DNA from 3 places in the Paenibacillus sp. FSL R5-0470 genome. Region 3 is predicted to be linked to each of the others. Evidence: riboswitches for the same ligand, from Rfam matches in the RefSeq annotation. Region 3 holds a riboswitch; each other region holds the start of a gene.
The links. A riboswitch is a leader RNA that binds a small molecule or an ion and turns the genes downstream of it on or off. The one in region 3 is predicted to bind cyclic di-GMP.
Positions count from the first base shown of each region.

Region 1: it holds a riboswitch for cyclic di-GMP, as region 3 does, so the genes downstream of both, MKY99_RS04825 (glycosyl hydrolase) here and MKY99_RS10245 (DUF6612 family protein) in region 3, are expected to answer to the same signal.
Region 2: it holds a riboswitch for cyclic di-GMP, as region 3 does, so the genes downstream of both, MKY99_RS01865 (anti-repressor SinI family protein) here and MKY99_RS10245 (DUF6612 family protein) in region 3, are expected to answer to the same signal.

Region 1 is NZ_CP150238.1:1,106,335-1,114,102, reverse strand. Features, by position in the region: gene MKY99_RS04835 (discoidin domain-containing protein) at 1-1,750, opposite strand, end outside; gene MKY99_RS04830 (glycosyl hydrolase) at 1,802-3,322, opposite strand; gene MKY99_RS04825 (glycosyl hydrolase) at 3,476-5,026, opposite strand; cyclic di-GMP riboswitch class I at 5,039-5,118, opposite strand; gene MKY99_RS04820 (sugar phosphate nucleotidyltransferase) at 5,255-6,628, opposite strand; gene MKY99_RS04815 (UDP-glucose/GDP-mannose dehydrogenase family protein) at 7,275-7,768, opposite strand, start outside.
Region 2 is NZ_CP150238.1:422,906-430,673, reverse strand. Features, by position in the region: gene MKY99_RS01895 (PadR family transcriptional regulator) at 1-366, shown strand, start outside; gene MKY99_RS01890 (aldo/keto reductase) at 487-1,464, shown strand; gene MKY99_RS01885 (hypothetical protein) at 1,685-3,028, shown strand; gene MKY99_RS01880 (signal peptidase I) at 3,030-3,617, shown strand; gene MKY99_RS01875 (TasA family protein) at 3,709-4,311, shown strand; gene MKY99_RS01870 (helix-turn-helix domain-containing protein) at 4,471-4,800, shown strand; gene MKY99_RS01865 (anti-repressor SinI family protein) at 5,002-5,157, opposite strand; cyclic di-GMP riboswitch class I at 5,184-5,268, opposite strand; gene MKY99_RS01860 (2-oxoglutarate dehydrogenase E1 component) at 5,740-7,768, shown strand, end outside.
Region 3 is NZ_CP150238.1:2,388,860-2,396,627, reverse strand. Features, by position in the region: gene MKY99_RS10260 (ABC-2 family transporter protein) at 1-570, opposite strand, end outside; gene MKY99_RS10255 (ABC-2 family transporter protein) at 567-1,388, opposite strand; gene MKY99_RS10250 (serine hydrolase domain-containing protein) at 1,438-2,610, opposite strand; gene MKY99_RS10245 (DUF6612 family protein) at 2,911-3,759, opposite strand; cyclic di-GMP riboswitch class I at 3,877-3,968, opposite strand; gene MKY99_RS10240 (RNA polymerase sigma factor) at 4,173-4,691, shown strand; gene MKY99_RS10235 (DUF4179 domain-containing protein) at 4,675-6,288, shown strand; gene MKY99_RS10230 (Cof-type HAD-IIB family hydrolase) at 6,442-7,242, opposite strand; gene MKY99_RS10225 (pseudouridine synthase) at 7,513-7,768, opposite strand, start outside.

The DNA.
Region 1 (7,768 bases), 1.3 Mb from region 3:
ATACCAGCTTGTCGGCTAACACATCTTTATTTGCAACTTGGTAAGTTAATGGAGCTCCATGTGTAGCATAGGCAAGACTGAGCCTTCTCATGATGCTGACACGTGAATCCTCATTTTCTTTTGTATAATAAATCTCTGTGGTCGCCGGATCATGCTCTTCTAAATTAAACCCGTATTTGAATAGACTGAAATCCTTAAAAAAAGCAGCATGCTGCACAAACATATCCGCATAACCAATATGCGCACGCATGATCCGGTCGAATACAGCCGCTGTCCGCTCCGTTGCCCCGTATTGGTAGGCATCCACATGGCTGTCCGAGGTACCAAATTCAGTGGTCAGCATTTTTTTGCCGAGTCCATTGTCTGCGCCAGTGAAGGTCTTCAAATTCTCAGTAAAGCTTCCTCCATTACTAAAAATATAAGAGTCGCCGTAGGAGTGTCCATTGGTCAAATCCGTAACCTTCTCCAGCTCCATACGTTGCTCTGGATCACGTTCCCAGCCATCCGGATCTCCACATTCCTTCCCGGTTCCCTTCTGATTACCACAGGAATCTTCACTGTAGCTCGGCCAATACGCCCAGCCCGGAGCAACAGTTTGTAAATGGGGCGCGATTTGCTTACCTTTTTTATTCAACCAGTCCGCAATCGCCAAATTAACTGCCTTAGAACGATTGAATAACCCTGGCTCATTATCTACCTCATAATATTGAAAATAAGGGCTATATTGTTCAAAATAATCTGTCAGCTTTTTCTCCGCATCAGCAGGCAACGATCCATCTGCCTTAAGCTTAATATCACCAGTATGCAAATACAGAGCAACCGCCTGCATGTTGTAATCCTTCAATACCTTGTAATATTCCAGCATATCTGAGCAGGATCTCCCGACATCACTGGCACAGCTGGTACGCATCACATTGCCGCTATAAGCCATCCCTAGCCATTTGATAACATAAGGCAAGTGCGTAACCGCACCTTCATCAAAGTAAAACTGCTTATTATTCACTACTGTTCCGGTCAGTGTATAGCTGCCATGAATAGGCTCGGAAATTGGAGCGTTAAGAGATTCTAAACGGAGATTATCCCAAGTCCACCAGGAATATTCGTCTTCTTTGTCACTGCAATATAAACAGCGAACCGTTTGCAGCTTCAATTCGTTCGTTCCCAGCTTCAATTGCTCCTTGGGAATGTATAATTCATAGGATTTTTGAAAGCTATATTCACTTTCTGTACCCGATACGCCCGCAATTTGAATGATCCCTGACAATTGATGATTGGAAAACACACTCATTTGTGGCACGGATTTGTAAGCATCCAGAATTCCTACGCTAAATAAGACCCCATTCTCCGGAATCTTATTTAGCTGATAGGTGATCGTTAATTCCGGCTGGGTCTTTCCATTCAAGCCTGCAGGCAAGTTCTGAAGAGCCGATGATTTGAGCGCTGAAGAAGGAACATTAAATACCTTCTTACTGCCAGAAGTGCCACTCGTAGCGAACTCAGCTGCTGAGCCATCATGTTGTCCCAGATTCCAGATCACAGTACCATCCGGTATTTCTGCTGCAACATCACTTCCTGTAGCTAATCTTGGTATATTGGCACCTACCTTATAATCGTTCGTCTTATTCGTTCCGAAAACAGAGACAGACAACAGAAACAAGACGGTTAATGCGGTGAATTTCAGTAATAACAGTAATGGTTTGTTTGCAGTTATCCTATTTTTTCTATTAGATATTCTCCTCGTTATTCCCATCCATAGGTCCTCTCTTTCTTCCGGAATGTCTAACCCTATCATTTCATTAGATTAAGGAAGGAACAATGCCCCTTGTGGAATCACCTGCTGCTTCTGGCTGGAACTCTCCCACAGCAAGCGAAGATTAGCATCTCCTTCATTCTCATAATATTCAATTTGGATATCATAAAGTGTTCCGGCTGTGAGCGGGATACTTCCTTTATGAAGGGTTGCACTTTGATTTTTCCAATTATCGATGATCAGCTTTCCGTCAATCCAGACACGGACTCCATCATCAGAGGATGCCGAAATCGTATATTTTTCACTGAATTTGGGTTTGAGCTTCCCTTTCCAGCGAACAGAAAAATGATCTTCATCTATCTCCTGTGCAGGTGACCCGCCATGCCAATTAAAATCAATCTTACGATCATCGCGGATAAGTACCGCTTCTCCCTCTAAATCAGTATTGTTATAGTATTCTCCAGTTAAACCCGCTGGGGTTACCGGGATTACCGGTGCTATCGAAGGGCCTCCTGTTGTGAGAACGTAATCCTCTCTCGATACTATAAACGAGTCATTCATAAAGCTTTTAATTGACTGTAGCGTATTATTTTCTGTCAGTAATTTTCCCCAGGTCATCATATAGACCCATTTATTTTGTTTCTCGGTTAATACTTCCGGGTTCGGCAGCTGTCCGCTCTCCCCGATTCCGATAGGTTTACCTTCAGCAAGTGCGAGCAGATCCTCATAGTAGGACTGCTTATAATCGTTATTGTAGATATCCGCAGCCAGAACATCGAGTTTATCCGCACCCGGATAATATGCAGCATAAGGATCTGCCCATTCATTCGGCGCATTTGGATTCCACACCCACAGTAGATTATTCAGTTGATGTGTGTTTACAAAACGATCATAGACAATATTCCAAAGCGCTGAAAAATTGTCCTTTTTCCCCCACCAAAACCAACCGCCGTTCATTTCATGGTAAGGTCGCCATAAGACTGGAACTCCGGCATCACGCAGCTGTCCCAAATAGCCAGCGATCTCGTCTAGATCAGAGATTAGACTCTTATACTGAGCCGTCCCAGGCGTAACATAAGCATTAAACTTCTCTTGACTGAGACTTCTGTTTACATTGGACCATTCCGGAGAAGTCCCCGGCAAACTCTGATGGAATGTCATGGCTACAATGCCACCCTCTTGATGCCACTCCATTGCACTGTCTATAACAGCTTGTCGCTGTTCTGCGATCGTCCCTTCGGGTTGATTATTAATTGCCCCCAATTCATAACCATGTAGAACGGCATTTTGTCCCGATGTATTCTTCAGCTTATGAACCAGTTCATCTGGACTTTCTAGATAATCATGCTGGCCAGACAGGATTCCTTTGCCACGTAGATTCACCAAATTACTCAGCAGTTGCTTGGCTTCTTCAGAAGCTGATGGATTGCTTGGTATAGCCAGAGGAAGAGCGGAAGAAACACTCATAGCCTTCGGAAGACTCTTAACCTCTCCCAAAGGCAGCAAGGAAAAAATAATAAACACCGGTAATATAGTAAACAACAATCTGTTTTGCTTATAATATTTACGCAAATAAATCCTCCTTTCGGTAGCTGTACTGCCTCCACAGGTGCTAAACAAACATACCTGTTATCGGACAATCGTCTTCTGACCTAATGAGGACTATAGCTTAGTAGCTCTGCAATAACGCAGAGCCACTAAGGATCGACCTTTAATTTTCATCAATCAGGAGACATCCGGAAGATAAAGTGCACTTGCTGGAACTGTCTCTTTAGCTTGACTAGCACTTTCCCACATCAAGCGGACTCTCGCATCGCCTTCATTTTCGTAATACTCCACCTTGATATCATATAGCTGGCCAGCCTTCAGCGTTATATTACCCTTACGCTCAGTACCACTTTGCTTAGTCCAACTATCAATCACGGATTGCCCATTCACCCACACACGGATGCCATCATCTGAGGTAGTGTAAAATGTATATTGCTCATCATATAATGGCTTAATTTTACCGCTCCAACGTATGGAGAAACGATCAATCCCAAGGGCGGCATCCGGCGATCCTTGCCGCCAATTGAAATCGATAATTGCATCAGTTCTAGTAAGAGCTGCTGTTCCCGATAGCTGTATGTTGTTGTAATATTCTCCTGCAAGCCCCTTCGCAAGAGGAATGGCTGCCTCACCCTCTTCTTCGGGAGGTGCCGGCGCTGGTGCAGCGCTAGGTGTCGGTGCCAGACCAGTATTTAATTTATCTCTGGTCAGGGTATAGTTGCTATTCATAAATGTTTTAATTGTATCTGCACTGTTATTCTCGTAAAGCATTTTTCCCCAGCTCATCATATACGTCCATTTACTTTGTGATTGCTGAAGCTTCTCCAGATTAGGCATTTCACCATTCTCCCCGATCGCAATCGGTTTGCCTGCGGCTAGACTCAACAAGCTGTCATAGTATTTTTGCTGGTAATCATTTTCGTATATATCTGCTGCCAGAATATCTACTTTATCAGCACCTGGATAAGTTAGCGCATAAGGATCTGACCAAACATTGGGAGCATTCGGACTCCATACCCATAACAAATTATTTAATTTATGAACGTTAACAAAACGGTCATACATAATATTCCAAAGTTTAGAAAAGTTATTTTTCTTCCCCCACCAGAACCAGTTCCCGTTCATTTCATGATAGGGTCTCCAAAGCACCGGAACATTGGCATCGCGCAAGCTTTTTAGGGAGACTGCCACCTTATCAAGTTCAGCGATCAGATTGTTATATTGCTTGGTACCCGGTGTAACGTAACTATCGAACTCATTCTGACTAAGTGTTTTTTTTACATTATCCCAGTCATAAGAGGTGCCCGGCAGGTTAGCATGAAAAGTCATAGCTACGATCCCGCCCGCTTTATTCCAGTTGATGGCGCTGTTCACCACATTTTGACGCTGCCAGGCCATCGTTCCTTCTGACTGACCGCTGATCGCGCCCAGTTCATAACCGTGAAGAGCGGCATATTGTCCGCTGGTTCCCTTCAGCATATTGTTAATTTCATCTGGACTTTCTAAATAGTCATGTTGACCAGCAATAATACCTTTTCCTGAGATCGAGTAAAAATAGTTAAGCAGCTTTACGGCTTCAAGTGAGGCTCCTGGGGTAACTGGCGTTCCAGAATTTGAAGCAGCTATGACAACAGACGGCGAAATTCCAACAGTAAGCGGAAGTGCAGTCAGAAACAAGACGAGTGACAGAAATGCGCCAAATAATCGATACGTACGGTAAGCTTTCAAAATAATCTCCCTTTCGGTAGCCAGGCTGCCACTCTTTCGAAGGCCCTATAGCTTTGCGTCCCTACCTTTCGATAGGTTTGCCTTTTCAATTTAAGAGAAATAATCTCTCTTACCGTAAGTATCGACGACAATTAATGATATATTTAGTGTTTTTATGACTTTTTTTGATAATTGAGTCAATTTACCTGTTTCAAGAAATTATGGATTGGTTAAATAGATAGGTTAGACCTATGAAATGAATTGTTGTAGTTCTATATCATTCCAGTCTAAAGTAATACGAATGTTATCTTCTTCTACTAATTCAGAACCCGTCTGTACCTCTATAAACTCGACATCCGTCAAAGCAAGGATCGCGTGCTTCGTTCCTTCCGGTATACGTACTACGTCCCCAGCCTTCACATTATGTTTTTTCTCATTCAGCACAATACTTGCTTCGCCGCTGACGATTGTCCAAATTTCACTACGCTTGCGATGTAATTGATAGCTGATATTATTCCCCTCGGATATAAAAATCCGTTTGGTCAGCACTTCATTGCCTTCATCATATTTCACATAATCAATAACTTTGTAATGGCCCCAGCGGCGTTCCTCGTACATCGGTCTTTGTTCAAAGGTCTTCAGCACTTCTTTAATCCGTGGGCTCTCAGCTTTATGGGTAACTAGAATCCCATCCGGGCTAGCCGCAATGATCAGATCCTTCGCACCAATTACCGTAATCGGAATATCCAGCTCATTAATCAAGCAAGTCCCCTCAGAATCCACCGTTACAAAACCTTTTCCTACATGCTTGCTGCTCATTTCCTCTGTCAGCGTATTCCACGTTCCAAGGTCCTTCCAGAATCCATCATACGGCTGCACCACAATATGTTCTTCTTTCTCCACCACTTCATAATCAAAGCTGATGGAAGACAATAGCTTATACTGCTTCTGCAATTCTTCATATCCTAAAGGCAACCCTTTACGCTGCAAAATATCTAACAAGTACCCTAAGCGGAAGGCAAACACTCCACAATTCCACAATGCATTTTGCTCGATGAGCTGTTCTGCTTGTATACGGTCTGGTTTCTCTTGAAAGTGACTCACCTTCATAAAACCATTTCCCCCCGCCTCTTCGGTGGTAGGAATAATATATCCGTATTTCTCTGAGGCATGTTCAGGAACAACACCCATTAGTGCCAGATTTGCTCCACTTTCCAGCATGGTCCCCTCAAGCATAGCTATGGTATCGAAAAAGGATGCTTCTACATAAGGGTCAACAGGCAATATTGCTACCGTTTCCGCTGGAGAAACACCTGCCACTGAATAAAGATAGGTAGCTGTTAAGGCGATAGCCGGAAAAGTATCCCGACGCTCCGGTTCAACGATAATCGGCACATGACTTCCCAGTTGGCTTTGTATCATTTCTACTTGGCCGCGGCCGGTGGCCAGATAAGATGATTCTGCCATCCCTGCTTCCTCCAGCTGTCTCCAGACACGTTGTACCATGGATTCTGGTTCACCTTGAGGGCTTTCAAGTACCTTTAGAAATTGCTTTGAACGTGAGTCGTTGGACAACGGCCATAACCGTTTACCTGAACCGCCTGATAGAAGTACCATTTTCATAGAATGAACCCTCCTTGAATTATGGAAATCGAGCATATTTGAATTGTAATCAAAACGTCAGCTTCCGCTTAGCCTTATTTCGAGCGGATGCACTAAAAAAATTTGTTAGGTAGAAACCACTCCAAGGGATTTTGGACTTCCGATCGCTGTTATCCTCAGATTTCCTGATTGAACCGCTTCTCGCGGTAGAAATCCGAGGATAAAGGCGAACACTCCGTTTCTACAGTTCCAAATTCCCTTTCCGTTCTTAACCTAACCAACTTCTTCTTAATACTTGATCCGTGCGTACCGGGCTGTACCAGCCGGAAGCAAGCACGTTTTTCTAAAGATTCGCTTCTGCTCCGGGGGAGGCAGCAGCTAACGCAAGTGCAACTACAAGCGCAAGACTATCTGCTACTGCGGTATATAATCAGAGTACCTAACTTTATAAATTGCTTAGAACCTTAAAATAAGGGAACGAAGTGGCGGAGGGGAATTTTGGAACTGTAAGAGCGATAGCGTCCGCCTTTGTCTGCGGATTTCTACCGCTATCAGCGGTTAAAATCAGGAAATCTGCAGACAACAGCGGCTGGAAGTCCAAACATTCTCTGGAGTCACGGCTCATCCCTAAATAGAAAAAACACAAGTTCAATCAATATAACTTAGATTAAACCGCTCCAGCCACACTAGCAGAATAACCGCTCAATCCACCCATCTGCGGGCGGCCGACAGAATGATAAACGAGGCCGGTACCCTCGATTTGCTCCTTGGAATACACATTGCGTCCATCGATCAGCACCCCATTACGCATGCTTTTCGCCAGCTGATGCAGATCAATGTCCTTGAGTAGGCTCCAATCGGTAAGCAGGCATACGGCATCGCTGCCCTCAGCCGCTTCCTCTGGAAGATTGCACCAGCGAAGCTGCGGATGATCATATTGCTGCCTGAAATTTGTAGCTGCGATTGGATCATATAGTTTGACTGTTGCCCCCTCAGCCACCAGTGCCTCAACAATCTCTCTGGCGGGAGCTTCGCGGACATCATCAGTATTAGGCTTGAAAGCAAGCCCCCATATCCCAATCGTCGAACCGCGCAGGCTGCCAAGTGATTCATGCAGCTTGGAGATGATCATAAACCGTTGTCCCTTGTTCACTTCGACTA
Region 2 (7,768 bases), 2.0 Mb from region 3:
GACAAAACCATTTACGGTATTACTGAGCAAGGTAAAAATTTATTCGAGCAGTTAATTCTACAGCAAATTAAAAAGAACGAGCCCTTCTATCATCCGATGTATATGGCTCTAGCCATGTCCCGTCATGTTGATCAAAACAAGGTGGAGAAGCTGCTCGAAGAACGTATTCGGGAAACCGAACATCAGGTGAATCTGGCTTATCAGGTATATGAAGAACATATTCCTATTGTTCCTCGTTCCGCCCTTCATCTCATGTACGGCACCTATGAACACACCCTTATTGAACTAAAATGGCTACAACGTCTCTATGATGATGTTGTAGCACGCAAGTTGAATGACATTGGAACACCACTTAATACAGAGTAGAGTCCTTAGGACCTCTACTCTTTTTTTTTCGCTTTTGCAGAGACAATAAATACCACACTAGAATCTAAGCGTGTACAATATGTACGTGTACGCAATCATATTTTCCTAGGAGGAATCACAATGTTGAGAACGCTGCCTTTAAACAAGCGCGGTATACCAGCCAGCCGTATTGCTCTAGGTTGTATGGGATTTGGTGGAGGCTGGGATCATGAACCGATTACCGCCGAGAATGTTAAGCAAGGACATGCAGCCGTCGACGCAGCACTATCTATTGGTATCAATATGTTTGATCACGCAGATATTTATACCCGCGGTAAAGCCGAGAAGGTATTCGGTCAAATCTTTAAAGAACGCCCAGGACTCCGCGAAGAAATCATTATTCAATCGAAGTGCGGTATTAAGCTAATGGAGCCTGGAGACAGCTCTAATGTCTTTGACTTCTCAAGCCAGCATATTCTAAGCAGTGTAGATGGAATATTGTCGCGACTAGGAACGGAATATATTGATATTCTGCTGCTCCATCGGCCTGACCCCCTAATGGATCCAGAGGAAGTAGCTTCTGCTTTGCATCAATTAAAGGCAACAGGTAAAGTTCGTCATTTCGGCGTTTCCAATATGAGCGCAGCGCAGATCAAAATGCTGCAAGCCTATTGCGAGGAACCTTTTATCGTAAACCAGCTACACATGAGCCTAGCCAAGCTCAGCTGGGTCGATGCTGGAATCAGTGTAAACCGTGAACCTTGGAAGGATATTACCTTTCCCGAAGGAACCCTTGAACATTGTCGAATGGAGAACATTCAGCTTCAAGCTTGGGGCCCACTCGCACAAGGCTTATTTAGTGGACGTTCATTAGAGGATCAACCAGAGAATATCGTCCAGACAGCTGCCATGGTTAAACAACTTGCAGATGAAAAAGGAACAACACCCGAAGCCATAGTGCTATCCTGGCTAATGACACATCCGGCAGCTATTCAGCCTGTGATTGGGACTGTGAATCCTCAGCGCATCGCTGCCTGCGCCGATGCGGACAAGCTGGAGCTTACTCGAAAAGAATGGTATGACCTATATGTTAGTTCACGTGGTACTCGCCTTCCCTAACTGAGCCCACAATTAAACTCGCAAGAATTCTTAATAGCCTAATCGTGCCTCTCGCATGATTAGGCTATTTTTAATACATTCCCCTCCTATGCATTGTTCTCTATTGCGAATAAAAATAGATATCAAGCGATAAACCGAGATAAATAGAGATAAATTAACTTTTTTGTTCTTTATAGAGCACAAACGAGACTTATTGACAGTTTTCTTTTCAATTTATTCCATGTATTATTCATTACAGAAGTTGTTCTTAATAAAGAACAACAATAACGAACCAAAGAAACTCAAGACATTGAGGGGAGGTATTCCTCTGAGACCCAGATCAGCAAAAAGAAGACCTAAACGAAAGAAACAAATCGGATTACGTGTTCTGCAATCAGGAATGGCTGTCTCCGTCTTGTTTCTGACTACCTCGCAGCAAGTGGGTAGTACCTATGGTGGTTTTGGAGCTACTACGCAAACCACTAGCACAATTAGCTTTTGCGAAGTATTTCCAAACTCGATCAAGGGGCTTCTAACAGAACTCAAAGATCATATCGAAAGAGCTACTGCTTTAAAAGGATCGCTGCAAAGCTATACCCCTTCAGGCAGTCTCTCAGACGTTTCGGGAATAGAAGGCATGACGCTGGATGAGCTTGATGTCGCAGCGCAAGAGATTTCCACACAAATCTCCGCGCTTCAATCTCAAATCGATGGCGTGAATGAGCAACTGGCCACCAACAGCCAAATTTGGAACGAAATCAATGGTGAGCTGAACGCAGCAGCAGCCGTCCTATTCCAGATTGGAGGATATATGACCTCTCTAGATTCAAACTGTCTAGAAATCAAGGATGAACAATTCTTCAGAGAGCTGCAAAGCAGCCTGAATCAAAGCGGTGTCATCTCTGAATCCCTGAATGCTTCCTTAAAGGGAGTCATCCAATATCTAAACTCCATACACGACATCGGGCTTCCATTTGCTTCGGTAGTGACCAGTGATGTATATGGACAACCCGAGTTACGCAACGAGGCGTTTCAGCAGCCGTTACCTTTCCTGATTCCTTTTAGTCAGCCGGCCAGCAATATCTCTAGCGAACTTACCTCCACTTATGAAAATCTCAATACTGAAATGAATGGTCTTAAAGAATCGGCTACTTCAGGAATCAGCAATCTTCAGAGTCAGCTCCAATTGATCAGTCAAACCCGTGAACAACAGTTGGAAGCACTTGAGAAAGCCCGACTAGAGGCGCTGGAACAAACGAAGAAAGAAGAAGAACGTTTGGCACTGGAGAAAAAAGAAAAGCAAGAAGCTGAGGACAAAGCGAAAGCTGAAGCTGAGGAGAAAGCAAAAACGGAAGTGACTCCACCGAAAGGTGAAGCTACTCCAGAGAACATAAATAATGAACAGCCTGAAGCCCCAGCCACTAACCCGGTCGTTCCGGAAATTGGTGAAGAGCTAACGATTCCAAAAGATGTACCACAGCAAGCGGTTCCTCAGGAGGCGCCAAAAGCGGAAGATACAACCACTTCCCCACCGGTAGCAACACCAGCCCCTTCGGACCCTCAACAAGTTAAAGGTGGCGAATAATATGCGGATTAAAAAAATGATCAACAATACATTATCGAGCATCATGCTTGTGATATTCATTCTGCTGGTGGTAGCCGTAGTTTTATCAAAGGCCTCCGGCGGTGAACCTGCCTTCTTCGGATACCAGATCAAATCGGTACTCTCAGGTTCGATGGAACCAGGGATTCAAACCGGATCGATTGTCGCTTTAAAACCCGGAGGAGATATGAATCGCTTCAAAAAAGGCGATGTGATCACCTTTAGAAATGAAGAAAATCTGCTCATTACTCACCGTGTTGTAGAAGCAACAATGAACAACGCTACTGGTGAAGCCATGTATCGAACGAAAGGCGATAACAATGATGCGCCTGATATGAACCCTACCAGTTCCACGAATGTTGTAGCTGAGTATACCGGGGTCACCGTACCTTATGTAGGTTACGCTATGAATTTCGCAGTTTCCAAAGCTGGAAGTGTTGTGCTCATGATCGTACCAGGCTTGATGCTCCTGCTCTATGCCCTGTATTCATCATGGAAGGCTGTAGCTGCACTCGAAAAGAAAAATGCTGCTATACTTCCCACCTCTCCACCTCCAACTGAAATACAGTAATCCGTTGATTGTCCGCTTCCGCTTACGAACCGGAAGTTACAATATATAACTTTTATAAAAAAACCACAAAAACCGAGGAGGAATTTTAATTATGGGTATCAAAAAAACATTGGGTCTTGGCGTAGCATCAGCAGCACTGGGTTTATCATTGATTGGTGGAGGAACTTTCGCTTACTTTAGCGACACTGCAACAAGTACCTCTACATTCGCAGCGGGTACACTGGATTTGAACTCTGACCCTTCTGTTATCGTTAATCTGGATAAATTGAAACCAGGTGATACTATCAAAAGAGATTTCAAACTTAATAATGATGGGAACATCGATATCGGCTCTATTGTTCTCAAAACAAAATACTCTGTTAATGACGTAGGTGGTAACAACAACGGTGTTGATTTAGGTAAATTTATTAAAGTTAAGTTCCTGCAAAATAAGGACAAGAGCGGTAACATTATTCCGGATATTGTAGTTTATGAAACAACACTAGCTGATTTGCAAAATTCAACACCTGATCTCGTAGAAAAATTGCCGTTCATAGGCAATGAAGCATCCGGTATTAAAGCAGGTACATCTGATAGCTTCACCGTTAAGTTCGAATTTGTGGATGATGGTAAAGATCAGAACATTTTCCAAAAAGATGTGTTGACACTGACTTGGGATTTCTTTGCTAAACAAGCCAGAGGAACTGACTACTAATCTAATAAGTCTTCCATTCGAAGAGCAGCAGATTCTTATTCCGGAAAACGGATAAGTAGATGCTGCTTTTCTCTTTACAATAAACTTTGTCGAATTTAATGATATTTGCTATACTAATAACAAAAATTACGGAGGGGCGTCAGCATAGTGCCACAAAATATGGGCCAACGTATCCAGCATCTCCGCCTAGAAAAGGGATTGTCCCTATCTGAGCTTGCGGACAGAGCGGATGTTGCTAAGTCGTATCTTAGCAATGTGGAGAGAAACATCCAATCCAATCCTTCAATTCAGTTTATCGAAAAGATCGCCGATGCGCTTCAGGTATCCATCCACGCTTTGCTCTATGGAGAACCTAATGATGCTGAGGAGTCACCTTTAGATTCGGAATGGTTCCGATTGGTGCAGGAAGCTATGGCCTCAGGCATAAGCAAACGCGAATTCAAGGAGTTTCTGGACTACCAGAAATGGCGCCTTGATCAGAAGGATTAATATTCCACCTGACCTGATAAGATCCTCTTCTACTCATACTATTAAACATAAGCGCCTTCACCCTCCTAACATGGACCGCGAAGGCGTTTGAATTCTAGCAGAATATAAGGACCAAGTCTGAATCTTATAGATTCTTATATAAAGAAAAAGAGCACAGCGAGTTATCGCTGTGCTCTTTTGATATCTAATGCTCTGAATGTATTACTGCACGGCTTGCACAGTCTTCTCATGAAAGAAGCGACGAATTTCATCTGCCTTTATGCCAGCCTTCTTAGCTGCTAATAATAAATGGACCCACTCTACGTCTAGATCAATGACCTGCTGTTCTCTGTTGCTTCCCTGGTTGGACTTGTCCAAAAAATCTCCTCCTAAGATTTTAGTCCCCAGGCAATCCGGCTGTCATAGTATTTCTACCTTAGACCCGCGACTTTGTGCCCCTGCCTTTCGGCAGGTTTACCTTTTACTGGACCCTTTACACGAAAGGATCTACTTTGAAATATATGAAAATCGCTAACTGCAATAACATTATACTATACTAAAGTGGAAAAGTGTGTCGATTTCTGATTAGTTTTTCCATTAAAAAACAAAAAATAGAAGCGCTTTTGTGCGATATCTTGTCCTATTAACACGATACTCGTCCCATTCATAAAATTAATTAAGCCAATATAATGATACTTCCTTCCCTATTAGTTAAAAATAAGGATATTAGAATCATTTTAGTGGGCCTTAGGAATGGGTAATGAGAAGAAACAGCGTTCTTTTCATTAGAACAAGCTAACCCATACCATTTTGCGAACGTATTGGACGAAAGAATGAATTGATTACACGTGTGGAAAGTAGCACAATAAGATGAGAAATGAAACCGCAATCATCACAGCTCCAGTAAGCGTTGACACAAAATGTCACGTATGGAGTTCATCCGTTAAGGAGGATGTATTCATGGCAGCCAAAGAGCCCTATAACGAATCCATTTGGAGTAAGTATTACGGACCCAATTTAGGCTACATTCAAGAAAGATATGAACAGTTTGTGAAAGATCCTTCCACCGTAGAGAATAATTATCGCGAGCTTTTTACAAATTCGGGTCCCCCGCCCCTAACACCGGATAGCGAACCGGCTCCACAGCCTCGCATTTCGGGAGACACCGAATGGCTTAGAAAGGCAGTAAGAGCTTCCAAGCTAATCGCTAACATTCGTATATATGGCCATATGGCCGCTGATATTGATCCGCTTGAGCGCGATCACAATCCCATGGCTAAATATCTTGAACTCGAAACCTATGAGCTGACTCGTGAAGATCTGCTCGCACTACCTGCCACGCTCATTTGGGAGAATGCGCCGAATGATGTGCATACCGGATGGGATGCAGTTCAGCGTATGCGTCAGGCTTACACCAAGACAATCGCCTATGAATTCGGGCATGTGCATGAAGAACAAGAACTGAAATGGTTGAACAGACAGGCAGAATCCACAAGCTCACCAGCGCCTTTAAATAATGCAGAACGTAAAGAGCTGCTAAACCGCCTGATCCAAGTAGAGCAATTCGAAACCTTCCTCCACAAAACCTTTGTGGGTCAGAAGCGGTTCAGCTTGGAAGGCAATGACGCTCTCGTACCGATGCTGGATGAAATCGTACGCGCTGCTGCGCATGACGGCGCAGAGCATATTCTGATGGGCATGGCGCATCGTGGTCGCCTCAACGTTCTTGCACATATTTTGGGCAAACCTTATGACATTATATTTTCAGAGTTTCATCATTCTCCGAACAAGGAGCTTTTCCCTTCCGAAGGCTCTACAGGCATTAACTATGGCTGGACGGGTGATGTGAAATACCATCTGGGTGCAGATCGCGCTGTCCGTGAAGGAGAAACCGTACGCACAAGAATAACACTAGCGAATAACCCAAGTCACTTGGAATTCGTCAATCCTGTCGTGGAAGGCTTCACTCGTGCTGCTCAAGAAGATCGGAGCACAGCCGGATTGCCGAAGATTGATACCAGTAAAGCTATGGCGGTACTGATGCATGGCGATGCTGCTTTTCCAGGTGAAGGGATTGTTGCAGAAACACTTAATATTGGCAAACTTCAAGGTTATCAGAATGGCGGGACGATCCATATCATTGTTAATAACCGGATCGGCTTTACGACAGAAAGCGAAGACTCCCGTTCAACGCATTATGCGAGTGACATCGCCAAAGGATATGAAATTCCAATTATCCATGTCAATGCTGATGATCCTGAGGCCTGTATATCAGCCGTTCGTTTAGCTAGTGCATATCGCAATCAATTCAAAAAGGATTTCGTTATTGATCTCATCGGCTATCGTCGTCATGGACATAACGAAATGGATGATCCTGAAACTACACAACCTATCGTGTACGGTAAGGTACGCAATCATCCAACCGTTTACAAGGTGTATGCGGAGCGGCTACAGCGTGAAAAAATTCTTACAGCTGAAGATGTACAAAAGATGCACGTTGAAACAGAAGGCGTATTGCAACGTGCGTACGATAGTATGAAGGAAGGCAATCACAAGAAAAAAGAACCAAAGGCCTTCATTCCTCTTCATACAGATCGCTCAGCGGCAGGCACTACAGCCGTACCGATCTCCAGTCTGCAAGAGATTAATCGTGAGCTACTGAGCGTACCTGATGGATTCCAAGTCTATCCGAAACTGGAGCGAATTCTGCAGCGTCGCAAGGACGCACTGAATGAGGGTGAAAAGGTCGACTGGGCACTCGCTGAGTCCCTCGCCTTCGCAACCATCCTGAAGGATGGAACGCCAATTCGACTTAGCGGTCAGGATGCACAGCGCGGGACCTTCGCACACCGCCATCTGGTGCTGCACGACAGTAAGACAGGAGAATTATTCTCTCCGCTTCATCAGCTAAGTAATTCTCGCGCTTCCTTTGGCGTATATAACAGTCCGCTATCTGAAGCTTCTGTGCTAGGCTTTGAGTATGGTTATA
Region 3 (7,768 bases):
TCCAAAAGACTTAATGCTCTCAAACATCTCCGGCAAGCGGGAATTCGCCACCCATTTGAAGGAAATCGCTGCAACAATGAGCGCCACGCCAAACATGACAAGCAGCCCTGCTCCAAACAATAACAGGAACAATAACCAAGAGCTGAAGGTCATCCCATCGATTCCGCTAAGTGCGTAAACGAACATGACTACTCCTCCACCTAAAAGCCCGATACTTTCGAACTCAAAAGATCTGGCCAACAGCAGAAAAAGGCTCGAGGTTGGTTTAATTAATACCACTTCCAGCGTTCCTTCCACTACATGGGACATCGTATTCCACATGATTCCGTTAAAAAAAATCCCGGCACAAGCCGTAGACAAAATGAAAACGGATTGAATTAATAGTGCCTCTTTAAAGGTCCATCCTTCAAATGAAGCATTCGAATTATAGATGAACACCGTTACTAGGGGAAACAATACATTCCCTATGAGCATGATAAGGCTATTAAGAATAAAATTAACGCGATAGGTGATCGCAGAAGCAATATTCGCCTTCATACAAGTTTTGTATATTAGATACATACGTTTCATGCGCCCACCCCCGTAAAATGCTTAAGCGATAACGCATACAGCACCCGGCAGACTATTCCGGCAATAATAACGGCTACAAGCTGCAACAACAAAACTTGGGGAATAGGTAAGGTTATATCAGCTAAAGTATAGCTACCTGTATAGACCATTGCAGGCAGAAAGGTCGTATATTGAAACGGTAAGAAAAAGGAAGCCATCTGTAAGGACTTTGGAAAAAAGACTAATGGAATCAGTGATCCTGAGAATATCCCCTCGCAAAGACTGAAAAAGTTACGAATACTGGAGGATTGCACCATCCAAAAGGCCACCATTCCAATACTATAGTGGATGAAAAAATTCATCATGAACGCCATAGCTATCGATAGCATTGCGTATAGTAAATTTGCGGGTAAAACATCAATATGAAAAATAAACAAGAAGATCATAAAGCAGGGTATAAATTCAAATAGAAGCCCAAGTACCCTATGCCCTGCCTTCTGTGACAATGCATAGAACATATGATTCATTGGTCTTAAAGAGAACGTAATGAATTTCCCTGTGCGAATGAGCATTTGTAAATTCCAATCGGCAAAATCCATGGTCAAGTAGTTGATCAACATCGTGGCGCAAAAATAAGAGAGCATCTGAGAGAGCGACATCCCGTTAATAGAGGATTCCCCGCTATAAACAGCGCTCCATATATAATACTGCACTAAAAAATATACCGGGCCTACAAAAATAGAAACCATCGAATGCGTTCTGTACGCACTCCATTCCTTATAAGTAACAAAAGCAACCGCTCTCATCACGCGAAAGCGGTGCTTTATCTTCTCAAACATAAGTCACATCCTGCCTATCTTTGATATCTCACTACAACTAACCTTTTTCTTATTCGAGTCCAGACCAGATCACATTGTTTGTGCCGAAAATAGCTCTACCGTCCCATATATGGTTATGAAAAGGGATATACCAAACGGCAACCAGCTTTTCTACCGGGTCAATGACCAAAGAACAAGATCCCCATCCTTCGTGAAAAAAAGTGCCTTCAGAATAAGATGTACTTTCATTATATCGAAGGTCTGGCCCAAGACCGTATGGTCTATCCGCTCCTCCATCTCCCCATGCGTAGTTTGGAAGTTTTTCAGAATTGAACCGCTTGGTCATTCTCTGAACAGCCATCCGACTTAAGATATGACCACCTTCGTATTCCCCATGGTTAAGCAGCATAATTCCGAACTTTTGTAGATCATTAACGGTTGAATACATTCCCCCACCCGTTCCGGGAGTCTTGATTTCTTCCTCAGGCCTTTGTTCTTCATCCGTAATTTCCCCGTTTTGCAGCTTCTGAAGATATTCCTTGGCTTCTTGCGAACGAATAGCGATCCTACCAGCTTTCTCAGGCGGAATATCAAAGAAAGTATCTGTCATGCCTAACGGTTTTACAATGTTGTCCATTATGTAATCTTCTGCAAAAACATCTGTTATTTTCTCAATAATTGCACCAAGAACCACGTATCCGAACGAGGAATACATCCATTGAGTCCCTACCGGAAAACGTATACCATAGGAAAGTCCAGCTTTAATCCAATTTTCTTTTCCAAGCTCTGATTCATAAATATACCACCATGCACTTTTATAGTAGGTATCACTTATAGTGCCATGATCAGGTGCGATGCCGGAGGTATGAGTCAGTAAATGAGCAATTGTAATCGGCTTAAAAGGATCGGCATCAAATTCCGGAAGAATAGAACTAACTGGTTGTCCCATAAAAATTTTGCCATCATCTGCCAGCTGCCAGATCGCTGTTGCCGTAAACAGCTTGGTAATAGAAGCGATTCGAAAAATTGTATCCGTTGTTAATTCTTGGTCGCTATCTTCTTCGTAACTGAAGCGTCCCCCCGCTCCATTAGCAAATATTTTTCCATAACGACTAAGAGAATAAATATAGCCATCTGCTACTTTCTTATTACAGAGATCCTCATAAAAATGATTAAGCGCCTCTAATCGGTCCTCCCTGTAATTCGCTTCATTCAGCTTGCTTAGCTCTGTGGATGATAACATTATTCGCACTCCCCCTATCATTCATTAAAAAGAATAGTAATTCTCAAAAATGTAAATTTACACCTAACTCATAATACCTTTTCAATATAATAGTTACAATATGATACTTCATACACTATTAAATTAATTCAGATTATTAATCACATAAATAGCATGTACTAAAATCCTAATAATTGGTAGGTCAATTTTATATTTATTTATTCTTTACATATCTCACTTCCTGTTGGCTGCTGTCATGAATGGAGCAAAAAGCGCTGTTCTACTGAACAGCGCTTTTTACTCCATATGAAATCGACCTTATTATTCTAGTTCGGCGGGCTTAACAATGGTTGTACCTTTGTTATTCTTGGAATACTTAGCTTCGATTTTCGTGTTGTATGTATCCTTTTCTCCATCACTTATCAGCACATAACTCAGATCGACTGTCAGCTTTTCCGTCTGCCAGGTCTTAGTATTGACGAATAATTTCCACGTTACGCTTTTGGGTTGAACTGTCTCACCATCCCAGAGGTTCTCCTGGTCATAGAGTTTGATTATTCCCATAGCTGCTGTCGGATCGGTTACCGTGAACTGCAGGACGGTCTGAGCACCGACAGTGCTGACTTTCATAGATTTTTTATAATTTTTTACCGAATCAAGCATGGAAACAGGATCGTATTGACCTTTAGAATAAAAAGAATCCCACTCCATCTTCTCCAGTCCAATCCAATACTGCGCATCAGGATCGATTGGCTCACCGTCATCGTCGTAACCTTCATCTTCAGATTCATCGATCAGTTCACTTCCGTCTACAAGATAGTAAAACTCCTTGTCATTGGCATATAGACTGTACGATGTTTCTAAAAGACTACTATCAACGGTGCCAGCTGCAGCAAAATTCGGCAGTCGATTAATATCCAGCTTCAGTGTGTTAGTGTTGCTGATACGTACCCCACCGCTCTGAATATCCTGTTTTTTGATCACATCTAAGTGAAAATTCTTTATTGCTTTAGAGGCTGCCGTTACTTTGCTAATCATTTGATCCGCGGTTACTGCTGTTGTGGTAGCGGCAGACACGACTTCAGGATTAGACATCCATCCGATCGTTCCGGACAGCAATAAAGCACCTACTGCCAAACTAGTGCCTATTGTTTTGAAAAAACTGTTCATGTACTTCCCCTTTCGGCCCCTTGCGATAATGTAACGCCGTATAGGTCGAAATAATAAAAGAGCTCAAAATTGACTACATATTCTTAGAGCTATCCTTTATGCTTCATAAGACATCCCTATGGCGGCCTGGCGATCATTTCCTTCTGTAGAAAGGCTTTAGACCCATGGCTTTGTGTCATCATCTTTCGATGATTTTACCTTTAACGCGGACATTCAATTAGTTTTAATTAGCTTACGGACGCATGTCCCACCGCTAATTTTATCATGGTTATAATTACCTGTAAACGACTTATCTTCCATTCGAATTCGCTATGATACTCAGAAGAAATACTACAATCAAAATGAAAAATGAACGATTACATACGCTTATAAGTCTTATTAATGAGAACAGCAAAGACAGGGGGTGCAGCAAAATGAGTGACCGGGAAATTTTCGAGCTCTATAAAGAACAAGTATATTATTTTTGTTACTACTTAATGAAAAATCAGGCAGATGCGGAGGATATTTCCCAAGAGGTATTTGTAAAAGTTATCTTAGCGGATAAGTCGAAGGTAAGAAACTTGAAAGCTTGGATTTTACGAATTGCTTCGAATGAGTGCAACAGTGTGATCAAAAGGCGTAAGACGGGGTGGATGAAAGAAGTACGTAATTATTTACTATCCAGGTCTGAGGAATCAAACCCTGTAGAAAAACGTTTGGATCGACAGGAAACTAAAAAAGAATTACAAGGGTTATACAGTCAGCTTTCCGACAAAATCAGAATGGTAATAGTCCTTCGTTTTATAAACGAATTGACTGTACCCGAGATCTCTAAAGTTATGAGCATACCCGAAGGAACTGTAAAATCCAGACTGAACAAGGGACTTAAAATACTAAATAGAATGGGTGGAACCCAACTAAAGGAGCTGAATAGTAATGAGTCTCTATATTGAAAAAGATAAACATATTCCCCGACCGGATTATGATTTGATGTGGACTGCCATAGAACAAGAAGCATATACACGTCAAAGAAATCTGCATTCCTCCCAGAATACTCCTAGGTCTAATAAAAAGGTTATTCCTATCAGTATTGTCTTCTCTTGCCTCTTACTTGTAGCCATTCCTGTATTCGCTAGTATGACGATTAATTGGGATAAAATTGGTGGTCGAAGTGTGAGCAATGCATTAAATAATGGCATCGGTCAACAGTATAATCTTCAAGCTTCCAGTTCAGGAGTAACAATGAATTTGAACGGTGTTGTAACTGACGGAGAAAAAATGAAAATGCTGTTATCACTTGATACTAAATCTGATCTATCCCAATATACTGGATTTGCTACAGAAGAAAACACTATGACTAGTGAATCCGGTGCCAAGGCAAAGGTATACGGTTATTTAGAATACGATCCTGAAAGCCAGAAACTCATTGGAGTATATGAGACACCTGATACATTAAAGGATGATAAAAAGGACTACAGGTTTGAAGCACGGAATCTCATTTTTTACAGTGATCGGAATATTCCCTTACAATCTAATCATCAAGCAGGAGATACAATTGATACGGGAGTTAAGCAATACCCAAGCATTCAAATCGAATCCGTTCGACAAGTTTCCAATCAAACCATTATCCGTTACAAAGTCGCTGCATCACCAGCTGACTTAGGACGGGGAAACCCACATTTGGTAGTTAGTACTGCTGGTCAAGAGAATGAGGCAATTCCAACCATCATGCCTAACGAAGGATCGGATTTATTTATTGAACAGGTTTTCAATATAACTGAATCAGATTGGAAGGAAGCTAGTCTTCATTTTAGTTACATTGAAGAAGCGAAACGTATTTCAGGTACATGGAAGTTCGATTTTAAAGCAGATGGACAAAAAGCAAGTGAGGCGATTTACACTAAGAAACTGTATAACAGTCCTGAATTTCAAGAAAAGACCGGTATAACCTTAGATCAGCTAGTGGTTACCCCTTTGGATATCCAAATTCTAATAGCTGAAAATGATTCGCTTAAAAAAGGAATTGTCCACTATAATACCGCTCAGTTGGTTATAGGTGATAAAACAATCACTGGGGGTTGGAATTTGAAAGGAGATCATTCCGAAAGCTACCAGCATTTATTTCAATTTGAATCTCCGGAATGGTATAACAACTGGTCCGATGTTCCAATGAAACTTATATTAAAGGATGCTGTCATTGAGAAACGTGATACCAGTAAGAATTGGATCACAATAAACAAACCTAAAGAAGAAAAACAGTTCACTTCACTTGATGTCGATGGATTAGACATTGAATTCACGTACTATACTGAAGGCGAAAATTTGATTGTTGAATCATCATCCAAATCTCCTCACTTCAAAAGCGTTAACCAAACTACGTTACGGATTAATGGCAAAGAAGTGGTGCCTGAAATTACACCTAAGGGCATGATATCTACAGGAACTAATATTGATAGCTACAAAGATATTCCTTTCGACGAAAAAATCGAACTGAACCCTGGTATCTATAAATATAGCGCTCCTAGCCGGAACGAGGAAATTAAACTTTAATACAGGAAGTTAATCTATTGTCCCGCCCTTTTTAGTTAATCCTAAGGGCGGGTTATTTTTTGGATAGAATCAATTCTGTTATGTATCTCTTTTATTTCCTTCATAACAAAAAAAGCATAGAACGGACTCAAGTCCGCCTTATGCTTTCCATTATTAGGATAAACAATATTTAACCAGCGCATCACGCACACCATGCTCATTGTTCGAACCCGTAACAGCATTCGCTGCCGCTTTTACCTCTACAGGAGAATTATCCATCGCCACGCCCATCCCCGCATAGGTAAGCATAGAAATATCATTAAAATAATTACCGATTGAGAGGACTTCTTCTTGCGGAATTCCCAACTTCACAGCGAGATTTCTTAATGCGTTTCCCTTAGAAGATTCGGGATGCATCAAATCAACGAAAAATTCACCACTCCGCAAAATATTGTACTCAGGAGCCCAAGTACGCCATTCACGTTCAGCTTCGTCAAGGATTTCTGGCTGTGTAAATACAGTAAACTTAACAACCGGTTCACGGAAATCTTCCCAGGCTGGTAGCGTCGCTGGCACAATACGGAAGTGCTCATACATATAATTAGCTTCTTTAGTCAGATTCTCTACATTATCAACATACATATCAAAAGCAGTATTCACATCATAATGAATATTGTGCTTACGGCAATAGTCAATATAGGGGTCAAGACCACGTGCATCCATACCATATTGATGCAGCACTTCTCGATCTTCCACTCGTACCGTCGCTGCTCCATTGTGACCAAGCACGTAACCAGTCAGCCCCATTTCCTCCATGAAAGGAATCGAGTTCTGTGGACTTCGTCCCGTACACAATACGATTTGACCGCCAAGACGTGTAACCTCAGCAATAGCTTCCTTATTCTCAGAGCTTAAGTGGTGATCATCATTTAATAGCGTACCGTCCACATCTAGTGCAATCAGTTTGTATCTCATACTCCACCATCCTTGTCTTTCTTTTTCTATATATATTGAACTTGAGGCTTTTTGTGTTAAGTGTCAGTCGCAACTACGGTGAATGTTTGGACTTCCAGCCGCTGTTGTTTCCAGATTTCTTAATTTATACCGTTTAATAGCGGATGAAATCCGGAAACAAAGGCGGTCGCTATCGCTCTTACAGTTCCAAAATTCCCCTCCGTCTCTCCCTTCTCTTATCCCAAGTTTCCAAATTCAATTTATATATCAATTTATATATCATTTTCTCTACTATCCTTCTGACCCATCTGCGCCTAAGAGTGCCAGTTCCTCTAACGTCAGTTCCCGACAAGCTCCCAGCGGCAGACTTTCATCCAGCTTCAATTCTCCCATAGATACACGTTTCAGAAAAGTGACTTTTTTGCCTACCGCCTGAAACATACGCTTCACCTGATGAAATTTCCCCTCAGTGATGATAAGTGAAATATGGGAAATCACTTTGCTGCCGCGCTCTCTTCCAAGAATGGTTAAGTGTGCAGGTAAAGTA